One region of the Selenomonas sp. FOBRC9 genome, then DNA from elsewhere that is predicted to be linked to it. Evidence: riboswitches for the same ligand, from Rfam matches in the RefSeq annotation. Region 1 holds a riboswitch; each other region holds the start of a gene.
What was found. Region 1 has a riboswitch for cobalamin ahead of HMPREF1147_RS03830 (autotransporter outer membrane beta-barrel domain-containing protein). Riboswitches for the same ligand answer to the same signal wherever they lie in the genome.

Region 1 (4,720 bases):
ATACATTCATATCTGTTTTCTATCTCGTTACATGTGTCATTATACCCGTCTATCTACTATTTGTCAATAGTAATTATTAAATAGAGAATGATTTTTACTTCGCCGCTATGCGAGGTACGCCCCAAGTCTCTGATGAATGGATGCTGCGGCGGGGGAACACTGCCGGATGGGGTAAATCGTCGGTTTACTGTGCTGTATCTTGCTCGAAATCCGCACTGCAAAGATTCCTTTTGCCATAATTTACGGTTTGCTTCCCATGCGCCTTGCGTGCCGCCCGGGCGTCCGCTGCAGCGATTTTTAAGCCCTGCTTTTTTCGCAAGGTGGATGTCGAGCGGCGATATAAGCCCCGCGCAATACACTGTTTTTCATGTTGACAACGTAATATCACAGGAGTATAATATAACATATCTATTAAGTATGAAATAGGGTCTCTACAAAGGAAAGGGGAACCCCCTCATGAGTGACAAGAAGTACCGTTTCGAAACCCTCCAGGTCCGCGTCGGACAGGAGCAGCCCGATCCAGCGACGGACGCGCGCGCCGTCCCCATCTATCAGACGACCTCCTATGTGTTCCGCAATGCGCAGCACGCGGCGGATCGGTTTGCCCTGCGCGACCCCGGCAACATCTACGGGCGCCTCATGAACCCCACGCAGGATATCTTTGAGAAACGCATCGCGGCGCTTGAGGGCGGTGCGGCGGCGCTCGCCTTTGCCTCGGGGGCGGCGGCGGTCACGGCGACGATCCAGGGGCTCGCTCACGCGGGAGACCATATCGTCTCCCAGCAGACCATCTACGGCGGCTCGTTCAACCTCCTGAAGCACACGGTCAAGGAGTGGGGCATCGACGTCACCTTTGTCGATCCGAAAGGCGGCGCGGCGGCGTATGAGGCGGCGATCCGTCCGAATACGAAATGCGTCTACATCGAGACCGTCGGCAATCCGAACGCCGATCTCGTCGACATCGAGGCGATCGCCGAGATCGCGCACAAAAACGGCATCCCCGTCGTCATCGACAACACGTTCGCGACGCCGTACCTCCTGCGCCCCATCGAGCACGGCGCGGATATCGTTGTGCATTCGGCGACAAAGTTCATCGGCGGACACGGCGCGGCGCTCGGCGGCGTCATCGTCGACAGCGGTAAGTTCGACTGGAAGGCATCGGGGCGGTTCCCTCATATCACCGAGCCGAACGCGAGCTATCACGGTCTCAGCTTTGCCGATGCCCTCGGCGCGGTCGCCTTCATCGTCTACATCCGCGCGCTGCTCCTGCGCGACACGGGCGCAACCATCTCGCCGACCCACGCGTTCCACTTCATCCACGGGCTCGAGACGCTCTCCCTGCGCGTGGAGCGGCACACGCAGAACGCGCTGAAACTCGTCGACTTCCTCAGCAAACACCCGAAGGTCACGAAGGTCAACCACCCTGCGCTGCCCTCGCATCCGGATCATGCCCTCTACGAGCGGTACTTCCCGCACGGCGGCATCTCCATCTTTACCTTTGACATCAAGGGGGGACAAGAGGAGGCGTACCGCTTCATCGATAAACTCGAGCTGTTCTCCATCCTCGCGAACGTCGCGGATGTGAAGTCGCTCGTCATCCACCCCGCGACCACGACGCACTCGCAGATGAGCGCGGAGGAGCTCGCGGCATCCGGCATCAACGCCGGCACCGTGCGGCTCTCCGTCGGCATCGAGCACATCGACGACCTCCTCGCCGACGTCAGCGCGGCGCTCGACGCTGTGTGAGGCATTCGGTTCGCCACTGAATTATGTGAAGTAAATATTTAATCCCCCTGCATTTAATGTAGGGGGAATTTTTATACTTATGATAAATTGAGGTTGTGAATGATATTCATGATTTTTTCAATAAAATATTGTCCCATATATTGATTCTATTGTAAAATGATGATATAATGTCGCCTGAAATTCACAAAACTACACAGACGAACAGGTTCCGTAAGGATTCATAGGGAAGTCGGTGCAAATCCGACACGGTCCCGCCGCTGTATCAAGGAGCGCAGCTGCATATGGTCACTGGGCAATCCCCCGGGAAGACGCAGCCGCGCGATGATTTGGAGTCAGAAGACCTGCCTGTTCAGAAGTCACCGTTACCACCTGCGAGCGACAGGGAGGAGATTCATATACGGCTGTATTGCCGTTCCATTCATATGCTTCTGCCTCTTTTGGCAGAGGCTTTTTTTGTACCGCTCGCCGGGGATACGTTCGGAGAGGAGGAAAACGCGGAATATTAACAAGAACACATGTGCATTTTTTCACATAGTATTGATTGTTCGGGAGGAAGAAAAAACGTGAAATTTGAAAAAAGAGATCGGAGACTTGCGGTACTGGTACTTATGGCGCTGATGGGGGTTAGTGCGTGCGGAACGGCGTCGGCGGAGGAGCAGACAGGAACTACGTTCACTAAGGGACAAATTGACGGGAAACCCGCATATAAATTTTCAAGTGATTTTGCAAAATTCAACGTCTGGGATGGCGCAACAAAGAGCTACACATTTACAAAAGACAGCACGATAAATACGAAATCCATCACAGGAAATAGCGCAGATGTCAATGTCAATGCACCCGGCGTGACGCTTACGCTCAATTCAAAGGAGAACCTTGGCATTCAGAGTTATAAGGGGCGCGGCTATAAGGCGGATCCCAATTACTATAACGGACTTCATGACGTCACGATTACGGCGAAGAAAGTCATTGTCAATGTTGACCGTACCTCACATACAAATGCGGACGATTCCTACGGGATCATCTCCGGCTCTTCCGACGCGAAAACTGTGCGCGTGAACGGCGATGTGGACGTTAATATCTCGAGCAATTTTTTGAAAGCGCCGGACGGCTCCGGCGACCGTGATCCCGCTGTGACCTGCGGCATCGGCACACTGAACCATGGTCATGTTTACATTGACGGAAATGCGAAAATTCGCGTCAAGGTGCCGACACAGCAGAGTCTCGGCAGCCATGGCGAGAACTTCCTCTCCCACTACTATGTCAGCGGTATTTCCGCGATGCTCAATTATGATGGAGATACACAGGGCGGCAATATCACGGTGACGGGTGACGTTGACGTCGAATCCGACGGCAGTGGCGTCCGTGCGGGAACGCGTTCCACGGTAACGATTGGCGGCGGCGGCAGAATCAAAATCAATAAGGAGCATAATCTTCCCCATTTTGCGATCAATGCCGAGGAAGCAACTGTCAATATGAATGTAAAGCTCGACAAGGACGGCAACGTCGTCGGCGCAGGCAGCCGCAAGACGGAGATCTACGGCAACATTGGGCTCATTGACAGAGAGGGAACGGCTACTACATTCGGCAATACGCCGACGCGGATCAATGTGGGACTGACGACCGCCGACTCCATATTTACGGGCATTGTGCTGGATAATTACAAAGAGCAAGGGAAAAACGAGCCGGACAAGAAGGCAATTCGTGAAGCGACGGGGCTTAACCTGTATCTGCAAAACGGTGCGAAATGGGTGAACGAAGAGTGGGGCGCGATGATTCCCACGCGTGCGGGGTTCAGCGGCAGTAAGCTGCGCTCGCTCCATGGCGGTGTGGATGCCGACCATGCGGGCAGGATCTTCCAAAAGGATGCACGCTCCATCACGATCAACCACTATGATGGATTTACCAATGTCTGCTATGACCGCACGGCGCCGGATGCCACGACGCTTGTCGGCGGGGATTTTGTCGTTAAAAATGCCGCCGCAGGCAGCGGTGTCACCCTGCGCACCTCCGGCAACGGGCTCGACACATCGAAATATAAAGAAGCGCTCGAATCGCTCGCACATAAATTCTACTACGAAGGATATAAGAGCGGCGAGAAGAACATCACGGGCAAGGCGGAGATTGCCGAAGGCGCGATTACGCCATGGGCGCGGCGCATGTTGTCCTATGACGACGCAACGGGACAGGCGATGCTCGGCGCAGCGGTTCCGGATGAAAACCGCATCACTTACGGACCAAAAGAAACACTCATCATGAGCAGCGCAAAATCCGCGATGGCAGCGTCTGCAATGGCATTCCGTGCGGAAGCCAACGACCTCATGAAGCGCATGGGTGATCTGCGCCTATCGCCGGAGCAGACGGGGACATGGGTACGTTTTTACCGCGGCAAGACTAGCAGCGATAAGGACAATACGAACTTCCATATGAACTATCATACGGTACAGGTCGGTCATGACCGGCAGGTATCTCCGCAGTGGCGCGTCGGTCTTGCGGCAAGCTATATGAAGGGCAGCGCAGGATTTGCAAACGGCAGCGGTAAGAGCAAAGAGGGAAACCTCGGCATCTACGGCACATGGACGGGAAAAAGCGGCGACTATGTTGATCTCATCGCAAAGGTCGGCAGACTCGGCACGGAATACAGCGTTTATAATACGAGCGGAGACATCGTGCGCGGCGACTGCCATACATGGGCGGAAACGCTCTCTGCGGAGTATGGAAAACGCATCAAGTACAAGGGCGGCGGCTTTATCGAGCCGCAGGCCGAGCTGATCTACACCCATCTGAACGGTGTCGACTATAAGGCAAACCTCAACGGCGCGGCGAACGCCCTCAGTATCCGGCAGGGCGCGATGAACAGTCTCATCGGCCGCATCGGCATCGGCGTCGGGCAGGAGACGGCACGCAGTACGGTGTTCGCAAAGCTCTCGCTCTATCATGAGTTCTCTGGGGACATGAAGACAACGTTCTCGGACAG
Region 2 (4,720 bases), on a different contig from region 1:
TTCAATAAAAGGGGAATCATGCATGGAAAAGACAGTCAGTGAGATTGCTGTACTGGTTGGCGGCAGAGCGGGCGGCGACACCGGACGCATCATAAAAAGCCTTGCCGCTCTCGATGAGGCGGGCGTGAACGATCTCGCCTTTGCCGTGCCCCCGCATATTGATGAGGCACGCGCCTGCGAAGGGCGCGTGGGTGCCCTCCTTCTGCCCGGCGGCACGGAGGGCTTTTCGTGTGCGGTGATCTATGTGGACGATCCCAAGGCTGCGTTTGCAAAGCTGCTCGCGATCTTTACCCCTGCGATCGACCACCCGGTCGGTGTGAGCGACGAGGCCTACATCGGCGCAGGCGTCCGCATCGGCGCGGGCGCGACCGTCCTGCCCTTTGCCTATGTGGACGACAACGCTGTGATCGGCGCAGGCGTGACGCTCTATCCGCATACCTACGTCGGGCAGTACAGCGAGATCGGCGACGGGACGACGCTCTACCCGAACGCCGTTGTGCGCGAGCACTGCCGCGTCGGGGCGCGCTGCACGATTCACAGCTGTGCGGTCATCGGCGCGGATGGCTTCGGCTTTACGACGGAGCGGGGCGTACATACAAAGGTGCCGCAGGTCGGCGGCGTCGTCATCGAGGACGACGTTGAGATCGGTGCCCATGTCGGCATCGACCGTGCGACACTCGGCGCAACTGTCATCGGCAAGGGGACGAAGATCGACAACCTCGTCCACATCGGGCACAACTGCAATATCGGGGCGAACTGCCTTATCGTCGCGCAGACAGGCATCTCCGGCTCGACGAAGGTTGGGCACAACGTCACGTTCGGCGGGCAGGTCGGCACGGTCGGACACATCAACATCGGCGCGAATTCGGTCTATGCCGCGCGCTCGGGCATCATCGGCGACATGCCGGAGGGAACGTTCGGTGCGGGCTTCCCCGTGCAGTCCCACGCGGAGTGGCTGCGCGTACAGGCGGCGATCCGCCGTTTGCCGGAAATGGCGAAAAAGCTGAAGGCGCTCGAAAAGAAGCTCTCCGGGGACGCCTGAGATGCTTTCCTACTATGCGGTAAAACTCCTCAGCCGTCTCATCTGTCTGCTGCCCCATACCGCGGCGATGCTGCTCGGCGAGGCGCTCGCAAAAATCGCATGGATCTTCGTCCCTGCAAAACGCAAGCGGCTCGCGCGCGAACAGATCATGCGCTGCCTGCATACGGACGCGGCGGAGGCGGATCGCATCGCGCGTGCGAGCAGCCTGCGATTTGGCACGATGCTCATGGAAGTGCTGCGTTTCCCGGTGATGAAGGAGCACATGTCGGACTATGTGACGATCGTCGGCGCGGTGGACGAGCTGAACGCCGTCATGGCGGAGGGCAAGGGCGCGATCTTTGCAACCTCACACAGCGGGAACTGGGAGCTCATGGGCGGTGCGTTCGCCTGCGCCGGCTATCCGCTCGTCGGCGTTGCGAAGAAGCAGTCCTCGGCGGGTATGGATCGCTTCATCAATGAGTACCGCACACTCGTCGGGATGCACATTACCTACAGCAGCAGTGTGCGTGAGATGTTCCGTATGCTTGCGGAGGGCTGGATCATCGGGCTCATCAGCGATCAGGATCCGAGCCTGCGTGACGGCATCATCATCAATTTTTTCGGACAGGAGACGAACGCGTTCACGGGCGCAGCGTCCATCGGACGGTTCCGGAGCGTTCCGATCTTCCCCGTGTTCATGCATCGGGAACCGAACGGTCGGCATGTGCTCCTCGTCGAGCCCGCGATCCGCGCGCCCAAGACCGAGGATAAGGAAGCGGATATCCGCCAAACGACGCAGTACATCAACGATCGTATCGAGGCATGGGTGCGGAAATACCCGGAGGAATGGTTTTGGCTGCACGATCGATGGAAATCTATTCGTGAGCGCAGCACTTGACAAGAATGAAATCAATGTTATAATAAGCGCGAATAATATAGAATATGCAGAGGGCGGCGTGCTTTTCCGAGACATGCCGCCCGTACTGTACGGGTTGGGTATCCGCAAGGATTTAATAGAGAAGCCGGGGCATTTCCGGCGCGGTCACGCCACCGTATTGGGGAGCAAATTTGCAGAAAAGCGCGATGTTTTTGCCGAAAGGAGAAAATGCGCGACTTTCGATTGAACCACTGAAGCTGTTGCTTTGGGAAGGTGCAAAGGCGCTGTGAACCTGAGCCGGGAGAACTGCCCTACCGACAGTCACCGTTTGACCCACGAGCGATGGGGAGGGGATTTGCAGCGCCGGCAGAGCATTGACCGCATTCGTGCCGCAGGTCGGCGCGTAGAATCCACCAAAGGGTGGATTTTTTTATTGTTCGGAGCATTATAACAAGGAGTTATCGGCGTTATGCATATCGCCTTTTATACGAATGTATCGCGAGATTATTATATGGCGGGGCGGCTTGCGCTGCCGGAGGGCATCTCCTGTGCGGCGTACTATGTGCAGGGGGAGGACGACTGGTCGCCCGCGCATATGCGTGTCTCGGCGGCGGCGGACGCCGTGCTCTTCCTATGGATGGGAACGGGGCTTGACCGCCCCTTCCTCCGGCATGCCTCCGCCTATCTCCTGCGCGCGCAAAAATGCCATGCGTTCCTTGTCGAAAACAGCGGAGCGGAGCGTATTTCGCATGGGATGACGGACGACGATCTCATGGAACTGCGCCGCTATTTCCGGTTCGACGGAGAGGAGAATGTGCGCGGCGCGATGCTCTATCTCGCGGCTCGGTTCGGCGGCTATGAGGGAGATGTGCCCGCGCCGCAGGAACAGCCATGGCACGGCGTATGGCATCCCGATTATGACGGGGACTGTGCGGACATCGCGGCGTACTGCGCGGCGCATGTCGACCCCGCACGTCCGACGGCGGGCATCGTATTCTACCGCTCCGAGTGGATCATGGGCGATTTCACCTATCACACGGCGCTCGTGCGCGCTTTTGAAGCGGCGGGGCTGAACGTCATCCCTGTATTTACGAATACGCTTGCGAACGCAGAGCTCGGTTCGCCGCCGTTTGCGGAGACGCTGCACCGTTACTTTTACCGTGACGGGGAGCCGGCGGTCGACGTGGTCGTGAGCTGTTTGAAATTTTCCCTGCACGCGGCGGGGACGCCGATCGAAGAACTCGTACGGCTCGGTGTGCCGTGGCTGCAGGCGTATACGATACTCGCCGAGCGCGTGGAGTGGGAGGACTCCCTCATCGGGATGAACGCGATGGAGGTCTCCATCAGCGTGAGCCTGCCGGAGTTCGACGGCGCTATCCACGCCGTGCCGATCGCGGCGAAACAGCGCATGGAGGACGGGCTGTCCGTCTATGTCGCGCTCCCCGAGCGCATGGAGCTCCTCGCGCGGCGGGCGCATCGCTATGCCGTATTGCGGCGCAAAGAGAATGCCGAGAAGAAGATAGCGGTCATTTTCCACAACTACCCGCCGACGAACGCGAGCATCGGCAGCGCGGCGGGACTGGACTCGCCCGAGAGCGTCGTGCGTCTCCTACGCGCGATGAAGGAGGCGGGCTATCGTGTCGAGAACATCCCCGAGACGGCGCAGGCGCTCATGGACGAGATCACGGCGCAGGCGACGAACGACCGCCGCTATCTGACCGACGCGCAGATTCAAAATGCCTGCGGGCGTCTCCCGTCGGCGGATTACCGCGATTACTTTGAAACGCTCTCCGCACGCGTTCGGGAGCGCATGTGCGTCGACTGGGGCGAACCGCCGGGCGATGTGCTCGTCGCGGACGATGCCTTTATCCTGCCCGGCATCGAAAAGGGAAATATCCTCATCACGATACAGCCGCCGCGCGGATTCGGCGAAGATCCGGGGAAACTCCTCCACTCGCCCGACGCCGCGCCGACGCATCACTATCTTGCGTTCTATCACTGGCTGCGCACGGTACGCCGTGTGGACGCCGTTGTACACGTCGGGACGCACGGCTCGCTTGAATGGCTCCCGGGCAAGAACGCGGGACTCTCGCCCTCGTGCTACCCCGACATCTCCATCGGCGACCTGCCCGACATCTATCCCTACTGGATGACGATTGTCGGCGAGGGCATTCAGGCGAAACGGCGCGGCGCGGCGTGTCTCATCAGTCACCTCTCGCCGCCGATGAGCCTTGCGGGGGCGTGCGACGATATTGCGGAGCTCGAGCGGGCGCTCGACGAGTACGGGCATTTTGCCCGCACGCAGCCCGAATCGGCGGATGCCGCCGCAGAGCTTGTGCGCGAAGCGGCGCGCGCGGCGCATCTCGAGGACGAGGTGCCCGAGGAAGAGGACTTCGAATCGTATGCGCTGCGTCTGCACAACTACATCACCGACCTCAAGAATCTCCAGATTCGTACGGGGCTTCATGTGCTCGGACGGATGCCGCCCGAGGACGACCTTGTCGATTATGTGAAATCCCTCGTTCGCATGGACAACGGCGACATTCCCGCACTGACGCGCGTGCTCGCCGAAGGGCAGGGATATGACTACGACGCTCTGCTCGATGTGGGCGGGACACTGCTTCCCGACGGGACAACCTACGGGATGGCGCTTGACCGCCTTGAGCAGTTGGGAACACGGCTCGTCGCCGCATTGATGGCGCAGGATTTCGCGCCGGATGCCGTGGATGCGGTTATGGAAACGCTGAGAGAGGAGGAATGCAATGCGGAGATGCGGGCGCAGCTTCCGCGCGTCCTCTCCTATATCTGCACGGATATCGTGC
Region 3 (4,720 bases), on a different contig from region 1:
CATAGTTTAAAACTATAATAAGAAAAAATTATTTATGGAACTTCAGGACGTGATATGGAAAAATGCCGGAAGCCCGAGCAACATTGAACTCCCTGCTAAGGCGTGATAAAAATCATTTATCTACTATAATATAATATATGTAATGAAAACTTTCGAAATGAAGCGAAAAAATTTTTATATGGTGTGAGATCCTATTGTTAAAAAAGGACGCCCGCGGAAGGAAAGACTGCGCGTGCAGAAGAATATATACAAGAGGAGGTGCAAGATGAGGATCGAGAAGCTGTGGAAAAATCTGTGCCAAACCGTGCGTACGGGCGCGCGGCGGTTCCGCACCGCGGTGGCGGCGGATGTCGTGCTGCTCCTATGTCTTGGAGCATTTACCTATCGCGAAATATACGAGGCGGAGGCTTGGTATTTGGAAGAGGCCGGTTCCGCGGCGGCGGCCGCTGCAGTCGGCTGTATTTTTGCCGTCTCGCTGCACCTCTTTTTTGAGAGACGCGGCAAGGAACACCGACGTGTGGAGGCGATCCTTACAGCCGCCGTATGTGCCGCAGTCTTCATTCTTGTGCGGGGGCACAGCTGGACGGTGCCGTACATCCTGCTCCAAACCCTCGGCGCTGCGCTCTCCTTTGCGGCTTTTGGACTTTATTGTCTGGAGGGCGAAGAGGAGGGGCGCTCCGCTCCGCTTGTCATATTTTCTCTGTGCAAGGCTGCCGTTGTCGGCACACTCTTGACCGCATCGCTGAATATCTGCCTCATGGCATTTGATTCGCTGATCGTTTCAGTGCCGCCGAACTTGCTGACGCTGCTGTATTTCTTGATTGCGGAGGTCTCTTATATTTTTGCAGGGGGACAGGTCGCCCTTGCAGGTCTGCCCGTGTACGGGCAAAGAGCGGAGATGCCCGCACTTTTCCGCGTGCTGCTCGCGCGCATCCTTTGGCCTGCCTGTCTCATCCTGCTCGTTATTCTCTATCTCTACGTGGCGAAGATCATCTTCCTGTGGGAGATTCCCGTCGGCATGATGAATTGGTTTGCCTCACTGGCGCTCCTTGCCTTTGCCGTGTTTTTTGTCTGTTTTGCGGGGGATGAACGGCACCCCTTTTTGAAGTCCTTTCTGCACCGCGGGCTGCCGGTCTTTCTGCCGATTCTTGCAGTGCAGGCCGTGGCCGTATGCCAGCGGATCGCGCCGTATGGGCTTACCGCTCCTCGTTACGCATCCATCCTCTGCACGGCGTTCGGTATTTTCCTGCTCATATGTGCGTTCCGGCGCAGTTCTCCGCGCCCGGCGTTCCTTGTCCTGGCGGTCATGATCGCCGTGTCCGCGCTGACGCCGCTGAGCATCCTCGACATCCCGCTGCGTACGCAGGAGGCACGCCTTTGGAGCGTTCTTGAGGAAAACGATATGATAAGGGACGGCACTGTCGTGGGGAACCCTGCTCTTTCGCCGGAGGCGCAGGAAAAATTGCTGAGCGCCTCGGAGTACCTGACGGAGCGAGGTCAGACGGCGTTCCTCGAGACGCCGGGCATGAACGATACGCTCGCGGAATTGCGCCGCAGCTATGAGGGAGAAGACACTGTCGATTGGTTCCTTTTCACCCCGCCCGATCCTGCCTTCGTTCCGGTGGCCGGATGGCAGGAAGCCTATGTGTTTTCGGATACGCCTGTCAGGGACGGCGTGCTCGTTGTGGAAAAGGGGGCGGGCGCAGAGGAGCACTGCGATGTTTCGGCGTACGTCGCGGAGGCGTTGGCGTATGCGCGCGAACATCGTGCGGGAAACGGTGTAAACAGATTCACACGTGAGATGCAGATCGATTTGGATGACCGGAGCCGCCTTTGCCTGAGCGAACTGCGGATCATGGCGCGCGGCGCAGGAGAAGAGGGGGCGGCGGTGAATATGCAGGGCGTGCTTTTGAAGAGGTAGAACGTCTTCCGGAATGCCTGTGCTTCTGTGTGATGCAGATGCGGTCATTCCCGATCAGCAGGGAGGATGCCCCGGTCGTTGTGGAGTCCGCGGTTTTCGTGGTTGACAATAGGATTAGTATTCGTTATACTTCAATAAGTATTTATTCATTTTTAACTTCATAAGCAGGTTCGGTGCTCCTTGTGAAAAGGAGGTAACAGGGAAATCGGTGTGAAACCGATGCGGTCCCGCCGCCGTAATGCCGAGGATGCCCCACCATGTCACTGCGCGAGCGGGAAGACGGGGCGGACGATGACGCAGAGCCGGAAGACCTACCGAATCTCGTACGCCGGGAGCGGTGCCCTTTGTGTGCGGATGCACGACAGGGTGGCGCTGCCACTGCATTCTGCGATGGACAGAACGGCAGTGTTTTTTTAGTGCGTACGATGGAGGAAAGCAATGCATAGGGAAGAGGGCGCGGGGGGCGCTCAGGGGAACTTTGGAGGAGGAAAATATCATCATGACGAAACGACAGCTGGCACTTGCCGTCGCCATCGCGGCGATCGGTACGAATGCGGTGTGGATGAGCGGTGTATCTGCTGCAGAGAAGCAGGATATCCACGGGGGGGGGACGGATGCCGTCGATACCTATGAACTCGATCCTGTCGATGTCGAAGGGGAGCGGGTGCAGGAAACCTCGAACACGACACTGCCCGGCGGATTCCTAGAGAGCAAACCGTCGGTCGGCTTGCTCGGTAATCAGGATGTGATGGATGCGCCGTTTACGGTCTCGAGCATGAGCCAAAAGGCGATTCAAACCTTTAGTTCGCCTTCGGACGGCGTCAATGGAACGCTTACGCTCAATCCGTCGGTGCGCGTGATGACCAGTCATCTCTATCAGGACATTGCCGTCCGCGGGTTCCGACTCAGCGGACATGCGTTGTACGTCAACGGCATTCCGGGGCTGCTCGCACAGTACAATATTCCTTACTACTGGGTGGACAGCGTGAGCGTCATCTCGGGCCCGAATATCGGTGTCAGCGGTACGATCGTCAATGAAGCGGTCGGCGGCACAGTCAATTTCACCTCGAAGAAAGCGGAGCGTGAGGCGCTGGAGGCACGTCTTTCCTATCTCGGTGGGAAATCCGTGGAAGAGGCGGTCGATGTGGGCAATCGGTTCGGTCGCGACAAGCGCTGGGGCGTGCGTGTCACGGCGACCAATGTCGCCGGCGAGACGGCGGTCAAGCATGAAAGACTCTTGCGTCAGAATATCTTCGTCAATCTCGACCAGCATACGACGCATTCACATACGAATCTGCTGCTCGGCTATAACCATACGAAGCACAATGCGGGACCGATGCGCATCGGGTTTGAGTTCGGCAGCGGCAAAGTGACGCATCTGATTCCCGCGCCGAAGCTCTCGCGCAGCTATAAGCCTGAGTGGTCGTACAACGAATACGATAATTTTATTCTCGCGCTCAACCATGATCAGAAGCTGAGCGAGCATCTCACGGCGTTCCTGAACGCAGGCTATCATTTGGAGAATTGGTATGGCTATGTCGACGGCTCGCCGACAGTGATTAACAATAACGGCGATTTCAATATCGCCATGGAGAATTATCCGCTGTACTTCACGCGCACCTACGTGGGCGTCGGTCTGCGCGGAGACTTTAAGACGGGCAGCGTGCGGCACGATTATCTCGTCGGCGTCGACCGCAACTGGCGGCGCAGCGGCGGCGCGGGGAATGTGTTCTGGCGCGGGACGGGTAACATCTACCGTGACAATACATGGGATCAGCCCGATCTGCTCCATGGGACGATCCCGCATAACAATAAGCTGACGATGACCGGGTGGCATGTGGTCGACACGATGAAGGCGTTCGACGAGAAGCTGCAGCTGACGATAGGATTCCATGGACACAGCGTCAAGGTCAGCAACGCGGGCAAGAGCACGGTGAAATCGGATGCGATTTCGCCGACCGTCGCGGTCAGCTGGAAGTTCACGCCGGACGTGATGGCATACGCGGCACACTCGGAGAGCTTTAACGCCGGATCGACCGTCGGAACCTCGTATAAGAATAAGGGGGAAACGCTTGATCCCGCGAAGACGAAGCAGAATGAGATCGGCGTGAAGGTGAAGAGCGGGAATTTCCTCCATACGCTCAGCCTGTTTCAAATTCGTCAGGCAAACTCCATTGATGTACAGAAATCCGACGGCGTTTATCTTGAAAACAATGGAGAGCGCGAGAACAAGGGCGCGGAGTGGGCGTTCACGGGCAGTATTGCCGACCGCTGGGATCTCGTCGGCGGCGTTTCCTACAGCAATTTCAAGCAGACAAAGACCAAGAACGGCGCGAACGACGGCAAGGGCGTCGACGGGATGCCGCGCTGGACGGGGACGATGGGCATTGTCTATCACCCCTCCGAGGCATGGTCGGTCATCGGGCGCATGAACTATGTGGGGAGCGGGACGATCAACAACGGCGTGATTCGCGTTCCCTCGCATGTCCTCTTTGATCTTGGCGCCGCGTACCAGACAAAGATCGACAAGACACCCGTGACGTTCCGTGCGATGCTCTACAACATCGCGGGCAAGGATTACTGGAGCATGCGTGACAACAGCACGAGCCTTGCACTCGGCGCGCCGCGCACCTTCACGTTCTCGGCAAACTTCGAGCTTTAATTATGACAAATCTGTTGTACCGGCTGCGGCGGATGCCGGATGTCCTGCTCTTTGGAGGGGCGGGGGGCATTCTGCTCCTTTCCCTCTTTGCGGGGCTGCTGCTTGGCTATCTGCCGATTGCGCCCGGGGGGCTCATA

Region 2: linked by a shared signal. The riboswitch ahead of cobN (cobaltochelatase subunit CobN) and the one ahead of HMPREF1147_RS03830 (autotransporter outer membrane beta-barrel domain-containing protein) in region 1 are both predicted to bind cobalamin.
Region 3: linked by a shared signal. The riboswitch ahead of HMPREF1147_RS08720 (TonB-dependent siderophore receptor) and the one ahead of HMPREF1147_RS03830 (autotransporter outer membrane beta-barrel domain-containing protein) in region 1 are both predicted to bind cobalamin.

The regions. Positions count from the first base shown of each region.
Region 1 is NZ_ALJR01000015.1:65-4,784, reverse strand. It holds gene HMPREF1147_RS12360 (hypothetical protein) at 106-237, opposite strand; gene HMPREF1147_RS03835 (O-acetylhomoserine aminocarboxypropyltransferase/cysteine synthase family protein) at 457-1,746, shown strand; cobalamin riboswitch at 1,933-2,110, shown strand; partial or broken gene HMPREF1147_RS03830 (autotransporter outer membrane beta-barrel domain-containing protein) at 2,310-4,720, shown strand, end outside.
Region 2 is NZ_ALJR01000003.1:123,369-128,088, reverse strand. It holds gene HMPREF1147_RS01105 (OmpH family outer membrane protein) at 1-8, shown strand, start outside; gene lpxD (UDP-3-O-(3-hydroxymyristoyl)glucosamine N-acyltransferase) at 23-1,042, shown strand; gene HMPREF1147_RS01095 (lysophospholipid acyltransferase family protein) at 1,044-1,919, shown strand; cobalamin riboswitch at 1,999-2,227, shown strand; gene cobN (cobaltochelatase subunit CobN) at 2,368-4,720, shown strand, end outside.
Region 3 is NZ_ALJR01000034.1:24,590-29,309, forward strand. It holds gene HMPREF1147_RS08710 (DUF4153 domain-containing protein) at 266-1,921, shown strand; cobalamin riboswitch at 2,076-2,255, shown strand; gene HMPREF1147_RS08720 (TonB-dependent siderophore receptor) at 2,421-4,583, shown strand; gene HMPREF1147_RS08725 (iron ABC transporter permease) at 4,586-4,720, shown strand, end outside.